5 linked regions of the Nitrosopumilus sp. b3 genome follow. The protein of the gene in region 4 binds, or shares a complex with, the protein of the main gene of each other region. Links are inferred from orthologs where the notes say so. Each region holds a gene or a part of one and is shown on either strand. Other genes may lie near its edges.

Region 1 (2,762 bases), 190 kb from region 4 along the record:
TTCCCGAGATGATGAATTAATAATTGAAGATATTTACCTTAAAAAAAACTGGATTACAAATCCTCCCAAATGGGGTACTACAGGAACAGAGGAGAGGACAATTGAGACCTACCTTAATGGAATTTTGGCTCATATTGATTCTAGTATTATAGAATCAAAAAAGTTTAGAGTTGTTTTAGATTTAGGAAATGGTGCACAGGCAGTATCTGCACCAGATTTTTGTAAAAAGTTACAGTGTGAAACTTTTTTGGTAAATCAAAATATTGATGGCAATTTCCCAGGACGAGGTTCAGAGCCAACACCTCAAAACCTCTCAGCACTTTCAAAGACAGTACTTGAAAATCATGCAGATGTTGGAATTGCTTTTGATGGTGATGGGGATAGAAGTATCTTTTGTGATGATAAAGGTAATATTTTAACTGGTGACAAGTCTGCACTTTTACTAACCCAACATATCTTATCGAATAACCCAAACTCTTTGGTTGTAACTTGTTTGAATTCAGGATCTAATATAGAAAAAATTTCTGAGAAGTTTAATTCCAAAGTTATCCGTACCAAAGTTGGAAGTGTTGAAGTGTCCCGAAAGATGGTTCCAACTAATGCTTTAATTGGATTTGAAGAAAATGGTGGATTCATGTATGGCAAGCATAACCAAGTAAGAGATGGTTGTATGACATTAGGATTAATGCTTGATCTTTTAGCAACTTCTGGAAAATCCCTTTCTGATGAGGTTTCTCTTTTACCTCCTTCCTTTACTACAAAGGACAAGGTATCATGCCCCCCTGAAAAAGTAGTAGAATTGATCTCTTCTCTTAAAGAAGCGTTCCCAAACTCAGATGTCACAGATGGAATCAAAATTTCAAATGATCCCAAAAACTGGGTAATGATTAGACCTAGTGGAACAGAACCAATAGTTAGAGTATATGCAGAAGCTGAAAATCAAGATAAACTAGACTCTTTGATGTCTGAATACCTCAAAAAAGTCAAGACAATCATTTCCCGATAACACTTTTAAAACCATTCCAACGTTTTGAGAGAATGGAGAATGAACCCTAAGGGTGACGAAGTATGGGAAAATCATATTATGTTAAATTTGAAACGCCAGAGGACCTCGTAAATCCAATCTTAGAGGCAGTTAGAGTAGCATCAACTAGCGGTAAAGTAAAGAAAGGAACTAACGAAGCCACAAAGGCAATCGAACGTGGTACTAGCAAACTAATTGTTATCGCTGAAGATGTAGAACCACCTGAGGTAGTAGCACATCTTCCAATTCTATGTGAGGAACAAGGTGCAGCATATGCATTTGTACCAAACAAACAAGAATTAGGTAAGTCTTTGGGTATTGATATCACTTCTGCCGCTGCAGCAATTTTGGATGCTGGTGATGCACAACACATCGTAGACCAAGTTGTATCATCAATTGCTAAAATTAAAGGCGGTAAGACTGAAGAATGAGTCAAAACGCTGAAGAAGTAGTTCAATCTGAAATTATTCAAATTGTTGGACGAACTGGCATTGCTGGTGAAGTTATTCAGGTTAGAGTGAAAGTTCTTACTGGTAAAGATAAAGGTAGAATACTTACAAGAAACGTCAAAGGATCTGTTAGAGTAGGAGAAATTCTAATGCTAAGAGAAACAGAGAGAGAAGCAAAGAAAATCAAATAGGTGATATGATATGAGTCTTTTAGTTAAACCATGTAATTTCTGTGACAGACCTGTCGCCAAAGGTTCTGGAACAATGCTTGCCAAAAATGATGGAACCGTTTTATGGTTTTGCTCTTCAAAATGCAAAAAGAATATGCTAGAATTAAAACGTGATCCAAGAAAATTAAAGTGGACAAAGAAATACGTCAAAGGCGGCATTAGAAAGAAGTAGCATTGACTGAACAATCTCTATTCATTGTAAAACCAGATGCAGTAGCTAGAAATCTAGTTGGTGAAGTAATATCAAGATTTGAAAAAAAAGGATTCAAACTAATAAAATTAAAGATGTTTACATTTTCTCAACAACAAGCAGAGAACTTTTACGGTGTGCATAAAGACAAACCATTCTTTGGTGAATTGACATCCTTTATCACATCAGGACCTGTAGTTGCAGCAATTATTGAAGGTAATAATGCAATTGCAACTACTAGAATAATGATTGGAGCTACAAAATCATTTGAAGCTGAACCTGGTTCCATAAGAGGAGATTATGGATTAGGATTTAGTGAAAACATTATTCACGCATCAGATTCACAAGAAAGTTTTGATCACGAATCGAGGGTAGCATTTGAGTGATCTGATTTGCAAATTCGTCAGCCCATAGTGGCAGTTCTTGGTCACGTAGACTCTGGAAAAACATCTCTTTTAGATAGAATTCGTGGAACTGGGGTTCAAGGTAGAGAAGCAGGAGGTATTACTCAACATATTGGTGCAAGCTTTCTTCCATCTGAGACAATCAAAGAAACATGTGGAATACTATACAAAAAACTTGAACAGGCAGAACACAAGGTACCTGGAATTTTAGTAATAGATACACCCGGACATGAAGTTTTTACAAATCTTCGTTCACGTGGGGGTTCAGCTGCTGATATTGCAATTTTAGTAGTTGATGTAAATCGTGGATTTCAACCGCAAACCAATGAAAGTCTGAAAATCTTGCAGAGCAGGAAAGTGCCTTTTGTAGTAGCTCTGAACAAATGTGATCAAATTTCTGGATGGAGAAAATCAGAAACAAAATTCATTTCCCAAGCAATCAAAGAACAAGACGCATCAATTCAG
Region 2 (2,902 bases), 290 kb from region 4 along the record:
TAAAGACTTCAAATGCAAAAGAAAAAACGACTTGTAAAAAATGTGGGACTGAATGTACTGGAAACATATGCTCAGTTTGCAATATAGTTTTAAAACTTAAAGAAAATCAAACCTAATGCAAATATAACATACTTTTTTTAGAATTAATGGTAGTAGGTAGGATTAGGGTGCCAGCCGTGCCCTGTTCTGAAACCGGCTATATGCAGAGATCAGCAACTGTTGGGTAAATCTCTAGATGGGTAATTCCCGCTTGGTGTGCGGAAATGAAATCACGCCGAGGCGGGTGGTTGCAGGACTAGAAATATCCGAAGGGATAACTTCTAAGACCGAACCATCGAAAGGGATGAGGTCCGGGAGGGAGCAATCCTAAGGTGGAGCATCCACGCTTCCTCGTCAACGTGGCGGATCTTGTATGCCTTGAAATGGGGCTATTCGTCTAGACTGGAACCAGCAGATCTACTACCTTTATAATTTCAATCATAACAGGAGATTCATGGAAGGAATAATCTCATTTGGAAATAAAAGAGATTATGAAGACTTTAAGAGACAAATTCCTAGTTTAGTATTACCTCTTTTTGATTCCATTAGAGAATTTTGTTTCTCTTTAGGAGAAAATGTAGTTGAAGATATTAGGATGCATAGAGTTGTTTTTTGTAAATCAATTACTTTTAGATGGTTTGCAGATGTAGAACCTCAAAGGGAAGGAGTAATTATTAAAATTCAAAAAAGTAGAAAAGAACCCATAAGGATTATTGAGATTAGAAAAGAACAAAATATTTTAGAATTTGGAAATATGATTAAAGAAGCATTTGAAAAAATTCACTAATACGCTACATCAAATTTTGAAAATTCTCCACTGAATTTTTCATTTCGTATTTCTATATCTTCAACAATTGCATTGGCAGGTCCACCATGAGCCCATTCAATTAATCGAGTAACATTTTCTGTGTCTCCTTCTAAAACAGCTTCAACACGACCATCCTTCAAATTTTTGACCCAGCCGTAAACATTGTTTTGTTTTGCTTTTGCTTTTAATGTCTGACGGAAAAAAACTCCTTGTACTCTACCTGTTACAAAAATTCTAATTCGTTGTTTTGACATTAGAGATAGATTTCAAAGAGTCATTAATCAATTTTAGGTTAAAGAAAAACTATTTCCTTTCTTTAATTCTAGCTCTACCAGTTTTTCTAGCAGCAATACTTCCTACCTTTGCACCAGGAGGAGCATCTCTTGAAACAGTTGAACTTTGTCCGACGTGTTGATGACGACCACCACCATGTGGGTGAACATAAGCTGCTTGAGCAACACCTCTAACAATTGGATATTTCTTTCCTTTAGCCTTAAAACTACGCCATTTGTTACCTGCACTCATAAAATGTCGTTCACTTGCTCCACCACCAGCTAGAGTACCAATCATTGCTCTATTCTTTGGATTTAGAGTAGTAAATCTTCCAGATGGTAGTTTAACAGTAACTCCCTCATCACCATGAGAGAAAATAGTTGCATTAGTACCTGCAGATTTAACAATAGCACCACCATCTCCAAAATTCTTTTCAATATTACAGACAATTGTACCATCAGGGATATTTTGTACACTAATTACATTGCCTTTCTGAATTTCTGATTTTAATCCAAATTGTAAAATTTCACCTACTTTAGCTCCCAAAATTGCTGGAACATAAGAAACTGAACCATCTTCAAATCTAATCTTGGCTAATGGTGCTTCTCGTCCACGTTCGTGAACCAAATCGATAATTTCTCCTTCATGTTGTTCTGCAAGTGGAAAACGAGGATAATTTGCTTTGGAGCCTACTTTACCAGTAGATGTAGATCTAAACTGCATTCCTCCACGGCCACGTCTTCGAACTAATGGTCTCTTACCCATGTTGATCGTTTCCTACGTAAAGAGGATTTTAAGCTTGTGATGTCTATTGTAAGTTAAGAAAATTACCACAAAGGTATAAAAATTAGACAGAGGGCATTTCTGTATGAGCCAAAGCGGTCTTTCTCTCAAAGTTCTTGAAGCATATACCAGAGATGTTGGGAGAGGAGTAGCCAGAATAGATTATGATTCTATGGATACTCTAAATGCCTCTACAGGCGATGTTATCGAAATTAAAGGTAAAAGAAGAACAGTTGCAAAATGCCTTCCTTTGTATCCATCTGATGAAGGAAAGGGAATTATTAGAATCGATGGGCTTGGAAGAAATAATTCAGGAATTGCCATTGGAGATACAATTTCTGTTAGAAAAATAAAAGCAGTTGCTGCAGAAAAAGTAGTAGTTGCTCCATTAGAAGCAATTCCTCCAATTGATGAAAGATATCTTGCAGATGCCCTAGAAAGTGTTCCTTTGATTAAAGGTGATAATGTAATGGTACCATATTTTGGTGGTCGTTTAACTTTTCAAGTTATTGGAGTTACTCCCGCAGCAGATGCTGTTTTAGTGACTCAAAAAACTGTTTTTCATATTGCAGAAAAAGGAGAAACATTACGTGGAGTTCCACAAGTAACCTATGAAGACATTGGTGGTTTAACAGATGAGATTAAGAAAGTCAGAGAGATGATTGAGCTTCCATTAAGACATCCAGAGATTTTTGAAAAGTTGGGAATAGAAGCACCAAAAGGTGTCTTATTGTATGGCCCTCCTGGAACAGGTAAGACATTACTTGCAAAAGCAGTAGCCAATGAAAGTAATGCACATTTTATCAGTATCTCTGGTCCTGAAATTATGAGTAAGTTTTACGGAGAAAGTGAAGCTAGACTAAGAGAAATTTTCAAAGAGGCAAGAGAAAAAGCTCCATCAATTATCTTTGTGGATGAAATAGATTCCATTGCTCCAAAAAGAGAAGAAGTTACTGGAGAAGTTGAAAGAAGAGTTGTTTCTCAGATGTTGTCATTAAT
Region 3 (3,024 bases), on a different replicon or contig from region 4:
ACAATAACCTCTGCGTGATGACCTGCTCTTGGCAATATTCCTGCTGTATGTTTCTCAAACGCAGAACGATCCCCTCTAAGTTTACCTGAAATTGTAATTTGAACTCCCATTGCACCATTTTCCATGATTTGTTTTAAAGTCCACATGGTTGCTCTTCTAAAGGCAGTACCTCTTTCAAGATGTGCTGCCATTCTATTACACATTACACTAGGTGCTAATTCTGGTTTTTCAATTTCTACTACTGAAATTTGTGGATTTTTTAATCCAAAATCTGATGCTAGTTTGTCTGTTAGTGCTCTGATTCCAGAACCTTTTCTTCCAATGACGATTCCTGGTCTAGTAACATGTAATGCAACCCTTGTACCAACTGGTGTTTTTGATATCTCTGCATGTGAAAATCCTGCATCTTTAATTGCCTCTCTAAGATAATCTTTGAGAAGCATCATGTTGTAGTTATCTTTGATTACATTTTTGACTGCTGACATATCTAAATCTCCTGTGCCACCAATTCTACGTGGGTCAATACATTGTTTTTGGGAGTTGCCCTTCCCATAGCTCTTGGAATAAATCTTTTAACAATAACTCCTTTGTGAACGGTAGCATTCACGATTCTTAATCTATCTAAATCCATTCCTTTGTATTCTGCATTTGATTCTAAATTATCTAAAACTTTGATGAATTCTTTTGCAGTTTTTTGTGGATATCGTCCTGACATCATACCAGGATCTGCTTTGTGGCCAACTTGATTTTTATATCTTCTAAATGCAACTGCTCTTTTTTTGTTAATTACTGCAATAAGGTAGTCTCTTGCTTTTTCAATTGATAGCCCTTTGATAGAAACTGCTACTTCACGTGCATGTTTGTGTGAGATGTCTTTTTCTCTTAATGATGAACGCACATGTCTTGTTGCATCATAATTTTGGAAAGCGTAATCGAATCTACCCATAATAATCACTTTAGTGGTACGTAGAGACTGGATCTTGATGCACCTACACCTGGTGCTCCGTGTGAAACTCTCTTGTTTGTTATTACATATTCTCCTAAATAATGCCCGATCATCTCTGTTGTGATGTTAACTGGACGGAATTCTTTTCCTGAAAATACATTTACTGTGACGCCTACCATGTATGGTAAAATAATCAAATCTCTGACATGGGTTTTGATAGGGTTTTTTACTTTGCCTGCTTTTGCAGATTTAATTTCTTCAATCAATTTTCTTTTTCCATCGGTGATTCCTCTTGTAAGAGATCTTCTTTGTCTGGAATTGAATAGTAAGAATAATTTTTCTAAGGACAAACTATCAAGCTCCTCTTTTGGAATGCCTCTGTATAGAAATTCTTTAACCAACCTTCTTCTCCTCTGTTAATGTACTTCGAGTTTTGTGGTCCATATTATAGCATTCCTATCTTGGTTGCCAAATCTCTGGCTTTTTCGGTATTTTCAAATTGAACAAATGCTTTTTTGCCATAAATTGTTCTTGCAGTATTGACATTAGTGACATTTTGATTGTAAAGTGATTTTACAGCTTCGGCAATTTCTGGCTTGCTTGCAGATCTTTCTACAATGAAACAAATTTTACTTTCATTTTCTACCATGGCAAATGTTTTTTCAGTTATGTATGGTTTTAAAATAATTTTATTTGCTTGATCTACATTCATTGTGTTTTCACCATAACCTCTAGATGTGTTGATTTTATCTTTCCAATTTCCTCAATTGCAGATTTGGAATATACAGTTAGCCTAATTGGATCAGAACCTGGTGCTAAATCTAATACACTTAAGTCTTTGACACTTCTTGCTTCTACTCCTGGTAATGCTCCAATTGCTTTTTTGATATTTGAATCGTCTTTGGTAACAAACAAAACACTCTTTCCAACTTTTTTACTTCTTCCTCTGAGTCTTGATTGACCAGAACGTGATTTTCTTGATTCTAATCTTTCTACATCCTGTGTGAGTTTTAATGCATCCAATACTTTGGTCATCTCATTAGTTTTTGAAATTGCTTCAATATCATCTGATACGATAATTGGAAATGATTCAATGCCTTCTATTTTGTGGCCTCGTTGACCTACAAGTTCTTTTGATGCTGTAGCAGCAATTGCAGAACATAATGCCAATTTGTTTTCTTTTTTGTTTAATTTTTTGTAAATTACTTTGGCTACAATTGGCGGATGTGCTTGTCTTCCTCCTCTAGTGGATGCTACTTCTGCACCTTGACCTTGTCGACCACCGCCACCACCTGTACTTCTTGCAACACGAGAAACCCCTTGACCTGTTGGTGGATCATTGGAATCTGCAACTACATCTTGACCTGCAGATGGATGTCTTCCCTGTGGTTGGAATTTGTGGGATGTTAAATTAGTGAAAGCTTTGTGAATTAATTCTCTTCTAAATGGTGTGGAAAATACAAGTGGTAATTCTACTTCTCCATCTTTTGTTCCAGTTGTAGTGTGGATGGCTGTTTTCATTAGATGACTACCTCCAAAATATTTGGCTTTGTGACTTTAGCTGGTACATTTCTGATTTGACTTCTCAGTTTGATTAATCTTCTATATGTTCCTGGAACTGATCCTTTTAGAATAATGAAATCCCCTTTAACAAGTCCAAAGTGCTTGAATCCTCCGTCTGGATTGATTTTAATTTGTTCGTCATTGGCATTACCCATAATCATTATTCGTTTATCGTATTCTATTCGTTGATGGAATCCCATCTGTCCTGCTCTTGGTACTGTATACATGACACTTTGTGGAGAAATTGGGCCAAGTGAACCAACTTCTCTAACTGTCTTTCTTGATTTGTGTTGTTTCTTTTTTACACCCCATCTTTGAATTACACCTTGCCATCCTTTACCTTTAGTAATTGCTGCAACATCTACAGTTGCACCCGTCTCAAATATTTGATCAATCTTAATTTCTTTTCCAAGTAACTCTTTTACATGTGTAAACTGCTTTTGTATGTCTCCGCCACTTACTGATGCTTCAAAAATGTAAGGCTTCTTTTGTTCTAGTCCTGCTGCTCTAGGTGA
Region 4 (2,914 bases):
TCACACCAAACATTGACTTTTTCATTTCTCCTGCATACTCTGTTCCGCCAATCAAAACAATTTTTCTAGTCAAGTCAATTAGGATAAAGACATCAGTTCTTGTTCCATCAATTTCGGGATTTGCTTCAAAGTCGTTAATACATAAAATTGTAAATTCTGGTTCGTGATTTTCAAGTTCTTCTTTTGTTGGTCTGATGAATAGATTCCTTGAGAACATGCTTTGCCACACATGATCATTTATGACTCTAATTGGTAAACGGGTATTAGGGTCTGCCCCAACAAATCCATCAAAGACATAAAGCTCCTTGTTATCAACAAAGTTTTTCATTTTCTCTAAGAGTTTTTCAAATTTGCCAGTTGGGAACTGATGATTGATTTTGCCCCAATCAATAGTATCATGAGTTTTATCATCAAATACAATAAATCGGTCATCAGGTGAACGGCCCGTATATTTTCCAGTATTGACTGAAAGGGAGCCTGTGGAATTTACTACGCCCTCTTTTCTCTCAACTGCAATTGAGACCATCTCCTCAACACTGAGATTTCTATGTACTTTTGATGGATTGATTCCAAACTCCTTTAGCTGGGAAGAAAATTTGTCAGTTACTGAATTACCTACTACTTGGGTCAGAGGATTTGGCCTCCAAAAGTAATTTTATCAATCCCAGGCTGGTTCATGAGATATCGATCCGCCTAAAGTTTCCTTATTATCTTTTTCTTATAGGGAATTATCTTTTTGTCTAGGAACGTATTTATTCCAAAATTCAAGACTCAAATTGATGCCTATCAATAAGGACAAGATTGCAAAGAGACAGGAAGTAAAGGAACACAATCCAGACTTTGTAAGACCAGAAAGCTGGCGTTATGTTAGACTACAGACTAACTGGAGAAAACCAAAAGGTATCGATCATCATCAGAGAAAACAAAAGAGTAGAGGCCGTCCAGGACTTGTAAAAGTAGGATATGGAGGACCAAAAGAAGCAAGAGGATTGCACCCATCAGGATATACAGATAATTTAGTATTCAATTTATCAGACTTGGAAAAACTAGATCCAAAAAAAGACGGAGTTAGATTCGGACACAGTGTTGGAACTAGAAAGAGAAAGGAAATCATCGTAAAAGCAATTGAAAATAAATTTAAAATTTTTAATGCGAGAGTGAGTGCAAGTGGTAGTAAATCTTAACGCAAAGAAGAGACTCGCATCTAGAGTCACAGGAGTCGGAATTCACAGAATCAAATTCGATACTGATCATCTCGATGACATTGCAGATGCAATTACTAGAGAAAACATCCGTAGTCTTATCACTGCAAATACAATCAAGATAAAACCATTTGTCGGAACATCTAGAGGAAGAGCACAATTCAAAAAAGAACAGAGAAAGAAGAGAGGTACAACTCAAGGTTCAAAACAAGGAAGAAAAGGTGCAAGAGTTGGTAAAAAAGAAGTTTATGTTGCTAAAGTTCGTTCATTAAGAAGATTACTAAAGATTGCAAAGGACAGAAAGGACTTGACAAATCCGGAATTCTGGGAACTCTACAAAAAAGTAGGCGGTAATACTGTTAGAAATAAAGCACACCTCAGACTGCTCATGGATGAAATCAGAGAAAAGAGAAAAGACTAGAACAGATAAACTGTATTTTCTAAATTCATAATTTTACCATTTTTTATCTCAATACCTTCATCACTTAGCATCTTTGTTTTAATGTGCTCCCCATATGCATAGCCCCCAACTTTTCCTGTAGACATTACAACTCTATGACATGGAATAATTACAGGGTATGGGTTCTTGTTCATTATTCTTCCAACAACTCTCTGTCCATTTTTTAGTCCAACTGCTTTTGCCAGCTCACCATAAGTTGTGATTTGGCCTTTGGGAACCTGGAGTAATTTTTTGTAAATCTTTTGTTCGAGATTCAAAGTTTGATTACCTCAAGATCTGTTGATTCAAGTAAATCAAGTACTTTTTGTTTATCTGAACCCAAGCCTTTCCAGTCCAATAGTGCAGCAGTTGCCATTTTGTTTTGCGATAAAATATGGGAAAACAGTTCTGAATCAAGACTCTCAAGTGCATGCTTTGGAATGACAGTTCCAAGTGCATACTTTCCATCAAGGAGCTCATCTGTAAACTTTGAGGGATAGTGGGTACCACCAAAGCAGATAGCTACTGGGTTTTTAGGAATTGGATTAGACATCACATCATTTACCAATAATGCAACAGAATGGCAAAGAGATTCATCAGTCCACTGTTTTTCAGTTGTACCAATCTCTATGAAGATTGATGGTTTTTTCAATGCAGTAGGACCGTGGTGTGTGGCCTCTATGGTAATTTGAAAATCTGAAAACTTTAATTTGTTTTTCTTTAATTTTTTAAGATAAGCCTTTTGGAGATCAGGATGGGGAATTGCAACTTGTCTGTCATTTCCTCCAAACTTTGCCTCTGAGAAATTTCCCGTACTATGACATGTCAAAGCCAGCTGTCCGGACTCTGCTGCATGTTTTGAGAGAAACACAAATCCATCATAATCATATTTTTCTTCCAGCCAATCAGCTGAAATTGCAGGGGTGGGAATGATTAGCAAGTCATAATTTTTTCCACGAAAAACATCACCGTCTTTGGTCATCCTCTTTGAAAGAAATTTTGCCATATTGTGACCAGCTGGGTCATCTTGATACGCAATTAGTAGTTCCATGAGATAAGGAATATAAGGACACCATATTAATTTCCACCAATGAACCCTAGGCAGACTTTGAAGAATATGGCAAATACCATGAAAATGGCGAAAAAACCTGACAAAGATGAGTACCAGCAGCACCTTAGACTCGTATTATTGGGAATTGGAGGAGTCGGATTAGTTGGATTTACCATACAGTTTGTCTTTTCGGTAATTACATTTGGACGGTAAAATTGTCAG
Region 5 (2,998 bases), on a different replicon or contig from region 4:
GCCATAAATTGTTCTTGCAGTATTGACATTAGTGACATTTTGATTGTAAAGTGATTTTACAGCTTCGGCAATTTCTGGCTTGCTTGCAGATCTTTCTACAATGAAACAAATTTTACTTTCATTTTCTACCATGGCAAATGTTTTTTCAGTTATGTATGGTTTTAAAATAATTTTATTTGCTTGATCTACATTCATTGTGTTTTCACCATAACCTCTAGATGTGTTGATTTTATCTTTCCAATTTCCTCAATTGCAGATTTGGAATATACAGTTAGCCTAATTGGATCAGAACCTGGTGCTAAATCTAATACACTTAAGTCTTTGACACTTCTTGCTTCTACTCCTGGTAATGCTCCAATTGCTTTTTTGATATTTGAATCGTCTTTGGTAACAAACAAAACACTCTTTCCAACTTTTTTACTTCTTCCTCTGAGTCTTGATTGACCAGAACGTGATTTTCTTGATTCTAATCTTTCTACATCCTGTGTGAGTTTTAATGCATCCAATACTTTGGTCATCTCATTAGTTTTTGAAATTGCTTCAATATCATCTGATACGATAATTGGAAATGATTCAATGCCTTCTATTTTGTGGCCTCGTTGACCTACAAGTTCTTTTGATGCTGTAGCAGCAATTGCAGAACATAATGCCAATTTGTTTTCTTTTTTGTTTAATTTTTTGTAAATTACTTTGGCTACAATTGGCGGATGTGCTTGTCTTCCTCCTCTAGTGGATGCTACTTCTGCACCTTGACCTTGTCGACCACCGCCACCACCTGTACTTCTTGCAACACGAGAAACCCCTTGACCTGTTGGTGGATCATTGGAATCTGCAACTACATCTTGACCTGCAGATGGATGTCTTCCCTGTGGTTGGAATTTGTGGGATGTTAAATTAGTGAAAGCTTTGTGAATTAATTCTCTTCTAAATGGTGTGGAAAATACAAGTGGTAATTCTACTTCTCCATCTTTTGTTCCAGTTGTAGTGTGGATGGCTGTTTTCATTAGATGACTACCTCCAAAATATTTGGCTTTGTGACTTTAGCTGGTACATTTCTGATTTGACTTCTCAGTTTGATTAATCTTCTATATGTTCCTGGAACTGATCCTTTTAGAATAATGAAATCCCCTTTAACAAGTCCAAAGTGCTTGAATCCTCCGTCTGGATTGATTTTAATTTGTTCGTCATTGGCATTACCCATAATCATTATTCGTTTATCGTATTCTATTCGTTGATGGAATCCCATCTGTCCTGCTCTTGGTACTGTATACATGACACTTTGTGGAGAAATTGGGCCAAGTGAACCAACTTCTCTAACTGTCTTTCTTGATTTGTGTTGTTTCTTTTTTACACCCCATCTTTGAATTACACCTTGCCATCCTTTACCTTTAGTAATTGCTGCAACATCTACAGTTGCACCCGTCTCAAATATTTGATCAATCTTAATTTCTTTTCCAAGTAACTCTTTTACATGTGTAAACTGCTTTTGTATGTCTCCGCCACTTACTGATGCTTCAAAAATGTAAGGCTTCTTTTGTTCTAGTCCTGCTGCTCTAGGTGATACTGCTACTATTGCAAAAATTTCTTTAATTTTTCGAAGAGATTTTTCTGCATTGTCTAGTGCCCCTTCTTTGTTTTTTACTGTAATTTCTTTTGATATGTATTTTGGAATGTCATCTGCATATACGTCAAATTCTGCATGCATTCCATCATGATCTTTTGAATATCCTCTAATTCCTAAAATTAGTACTGGTGGTGTTACTAGAACTGTTCCAAGACTGACGAGTTGTTTTCCTGCATTTGGAACTTTTTCCCTATCGTCTATACTTACTATCTGGACACATCCAGCTTTGAATCCACAGTGAGCTAATATTTTTGGCTCTTCTGAATTTAATTTTGGCCATGCTCTAATACGTGCCTCCATACTTTTTGCACGTGCTCTTGGTGAATACGCAAGACTTCCTCTACGTGGTTGATGGTTTTTTCTAGCGCCCATGGATAAATCGCATCTTGAAATCCCTCTATTAAACCATGTGAGATGTCGTTAACCATAAAAAAAATTCGAGTTAACGATAAGTGCCTAAATTTTTATGGATTTAACAAATCTAATGCCATGTTCCAAATTGTTATTCCACCAATAATAATACCTGCAACTCCCACTGTAATGGCAAATAATAGAAAATTTTTTCTTTCTGGCATTTTATGAGGTACTCTGTGCATTAATTATTGCCAATGTTCCAAGTAACGCCTCCTCTAGACGCACAGTTTCTGTAGCTTGATTGGGAAAAAAATTCAATGATTTTGCATTTTGAACATTTTTCATTTTTCCGCCAAGTATTTCATGAATGCCTTTTTCGGGAGATCCAAAAACTACGAGTGTAGGTTGATCTGATTTTACATATTTGGAAATTTGCTCTTTAGTTGCAGTTTTACCTTTTCTTGATGTAATGATTATGTTTCCTTTCCATTCTGACAAAATTGAAAATAAGTTTGCTCTCTCTTTTACAGAATATCCCCAATAGAATGGAACCTCTCTTTTGTCTATCTCTTTTACTGATAATTTTGGATAACCTTCTTTGAATTGCACTGTTACTCTTTTACCTATGGATGTTTTTCCAAAAAATGGTATTAATTGATTAATCCCAACATCAACAAATCGTTTACCTTTCACACTGATTACAATACCTTCTCTGATATCACCGGGACTTATTTTTTTAGAATTAACTGGAGTAATATGACTCGGGATTTTAAGTGGCTGCAACACTCCTGCAAATTTTAAATCATTCATCTTTGGAAATAACCTTCTTCTCAAAAATTGAGGTGTCTCTAAATATTTTAAAATCATTACCAATAGACTTCCATCATTTCTATTGTTTCCTTCTTGGTAGACAAATATCGTATCAATTTTAAAAATTGCACATGCTCTTGCTAGAACTGAAATTTTTCTTGTTTTGTCTATCTTGAGTGATTCATCAGATAACGCAGACTCTGGAATGGC

Evidence for each region.
Region 1: C6990_RS08105 (region 4) and rpl7ae share a complex: the UniProt entries of both Methanocaldococcus jannaschii proteins name them as parts of the 50S ribosomal subunit. The link is inferred for Nitrosopumilus sp. b3 from one-to-one orthologs.
Region 2: C6990_RS08105 (region 4) and C6990_RS06335 share a complex: the UniProt entries of both Methanocaldococcus jannaschii proteins name them as parts of the 50S ribosomal subunit. The link is inferred for Nitrosopumilus sp. b3 from one-to-one orthologs.
Region 3: C6990_RS08105 (region 4) and C6990_RS04025 share a complex: the UniProt entries of both Methanocaldococcus jannaschii proteins name them as parts of the 50S ribosomal subunit. The link is inferred for Nitrosopumilus sp. b3 from one-to-one orthologs.
Region 5: C6990_RS08105 (region 4) and C6990_RS04015 share a complex: the UniProt entries of both Methanocaldococcus jannaschii proteins name them as parts of the 50S ribosomal subunit. The link is inferred for Nitrosopumilus sp. b3 from one-to-one orthologs.

Annotation. Positions count from the first base shown.
Region 1 is NZ_MU078696.1:152,061-154,822, forward strand. Bases 25-2,761 are described here. They hold rpl7ae (50S ribosomal protein L7Ae), read left to right. Parts: upstream 25-1,068; coding sequence 1,069-1,455; downstream 1,456-2,761. Other genes in these bases: glmM (phosphoglucosamine mutase), read left to right, coding at 25-1,006; C6990_RS06985 (30S ribosomal protein S28e), read left to right, coding at 1,452-1,664; C6990_RS06990 (50S ribosomal protein L24e), read left to right, coding at 1,675-1,875; ndk (nucleoside-diphosphate kinase), read left to right, coding at 1,878-2,279; infB (translation initiation factor IF-2), read left to right, coding at 2,286-2,761. In the rest of the region: more of glmM, read left to right, coding at 1-24; more of infB, read left to right, coding at 2,762-2,762. UniProt on the Methanocaldococcus jannaschii protein: Multifunctional RNA-binding protein that recognizes the K-turn motif in ribosomal RNA, the RNA component of RNase P, box H/ACA, box C/D and box C'/D' sRNAs.
Region 2 is NZ_MU078696.1:45,388-48,289, reverse strand. The notes cover bases 19-2,895. They hold C6990_RS06335 (50S ribosomal protein L2), read right to left. Parts: upstream 1,886-2,895; coding sequence 1,151-1,885; downstream 19-1,150. Other genes in these bases: C6990_RS06330 (CDC48 family AAA ATPase), read left to right, coding at 1,989-2,895; C6990_RS06340 (acylphosphatase), read right to left, coding at 823-1,101; C6990_RS06345 (hypothetical protein), read left to right, coding at 494-826; C6990_RS06355 (TIGR00269 family protein), read left to right, coding at 19-116. Outside these bases: more of C6990_RS06355, read left to right, coding at 1-18; more of C6990_RS06330, read left to right, coding at 2,896-2,902. UniProt on the Methanocaldococcus jannaschii protein: One of the primary rRNA binding proteins. Required for association of the 30S and 50S subunits to form the 70S ribosome, for tRNA binding and peptide bond formation. It has been suggested to have peptidyltransferase activity; this is somewhat controversial.
Region 3 is NZ_MU078694.1:346,389-349,412, reverse strand. The notes cover bases 26-3,024. They hold C6990_RS04025 (50S ribosomal protein L23), read right to left. Parts: upstream 1,659-3,024; coding sequence 1,392-1,658; downstream 26-1,391. Other genes in these bases: C6990_RS04015 (50S ribosomal protein L3), read right to left, coding at 2,467-3,024; rplD (50S ribosomal protein L4), read right to left, coding at 1,655-2,467; C6990_RS04030 (30S ribosomal protein S19), read right to left, coding at 952-1,347; C6990_RS04035 (50S ribosomal protein L22), read right to left, coding at 488-946; C6990_RS04040 (30S ribosomal protein S3), read right to left, coding at 26-485. Also shown: more of C6990_RS04040, read right to left, coding at 1-25. UniProt on the Methanocaldococcus jannaschii protein: Binds to 23S rRNA. One of the proteins that surrounds the polypeptide exit tunnel on the outside of the ribosome.
Region 4 is NZ_MU078696.1:339,201-342,114, reverse strand. The notes cover bases 7-2,895. They hold C6990_RS08105 (50S ribosomal protein L19e), read left to right. Parts: upstream 7-1,167; coding sequence 1,168-1,623; downstream 1,624-2,895. Other genes in these bases: C6990_RS08090 (protein translocase SEC61 complex subunit gamma), read left to right, coding at 2,732-2,895; C6990_RS08095 (D-aminoacyl-tRNA deacylase), read right to left, coding at 1,916-2,692; C6990_RS08100 (MGMT family protein), read right to left, coding at 1,620-1,919; C6990_RS08110 (50S ribosomal protein L32e), read left to right, coding at 780-1,184; pckA (phosphoenolpyruvate carboxykinase (ATP)), read right to left, coding at 7-631. Also shown: more of pckA, read right to left, coding at 1-6; more of C6990_RS08090, read left to right, coding at 2,896-2,905; C6990_RS08085 (transcription elongation factor Spt5), read left to right, coding at 2,908-2,914. UniProt on the Methanocaldococcus jannaschii protein: Binds to the 23S rRNA.
Region 5 is NZ_MU078694.1:344,952-347,949, reverse strand. Bases 1-2,973 are described here. They hold C6990_RS04015 (50S ribosomal protein L3), read right to left. Parts: upstream 1,997-2,973; coding sequence 1,004-1,996; downstream 1-1,003. Other genes in these bases: C6990_RS04010 (putative RNA uridine N3 methyltransferase), read right to left, coding at 2,201-2,973; rplD (50S ribosomal protein L4), read right to left, coding at 192-1,004; C6990_RS04025 (50S ribosomal protein L23), read right to left, coding at 1-195. In the rest of the region: more of C6990_RS04010, read right to left, coding at 2,974-2,998. UniProt on the Methanocaldococcus jannaschii protein: One of the primary rRNA binding proteins, it binds directly near the 3'-end of the 23S rRNA, where it nucleates assembly of the 50S subunit.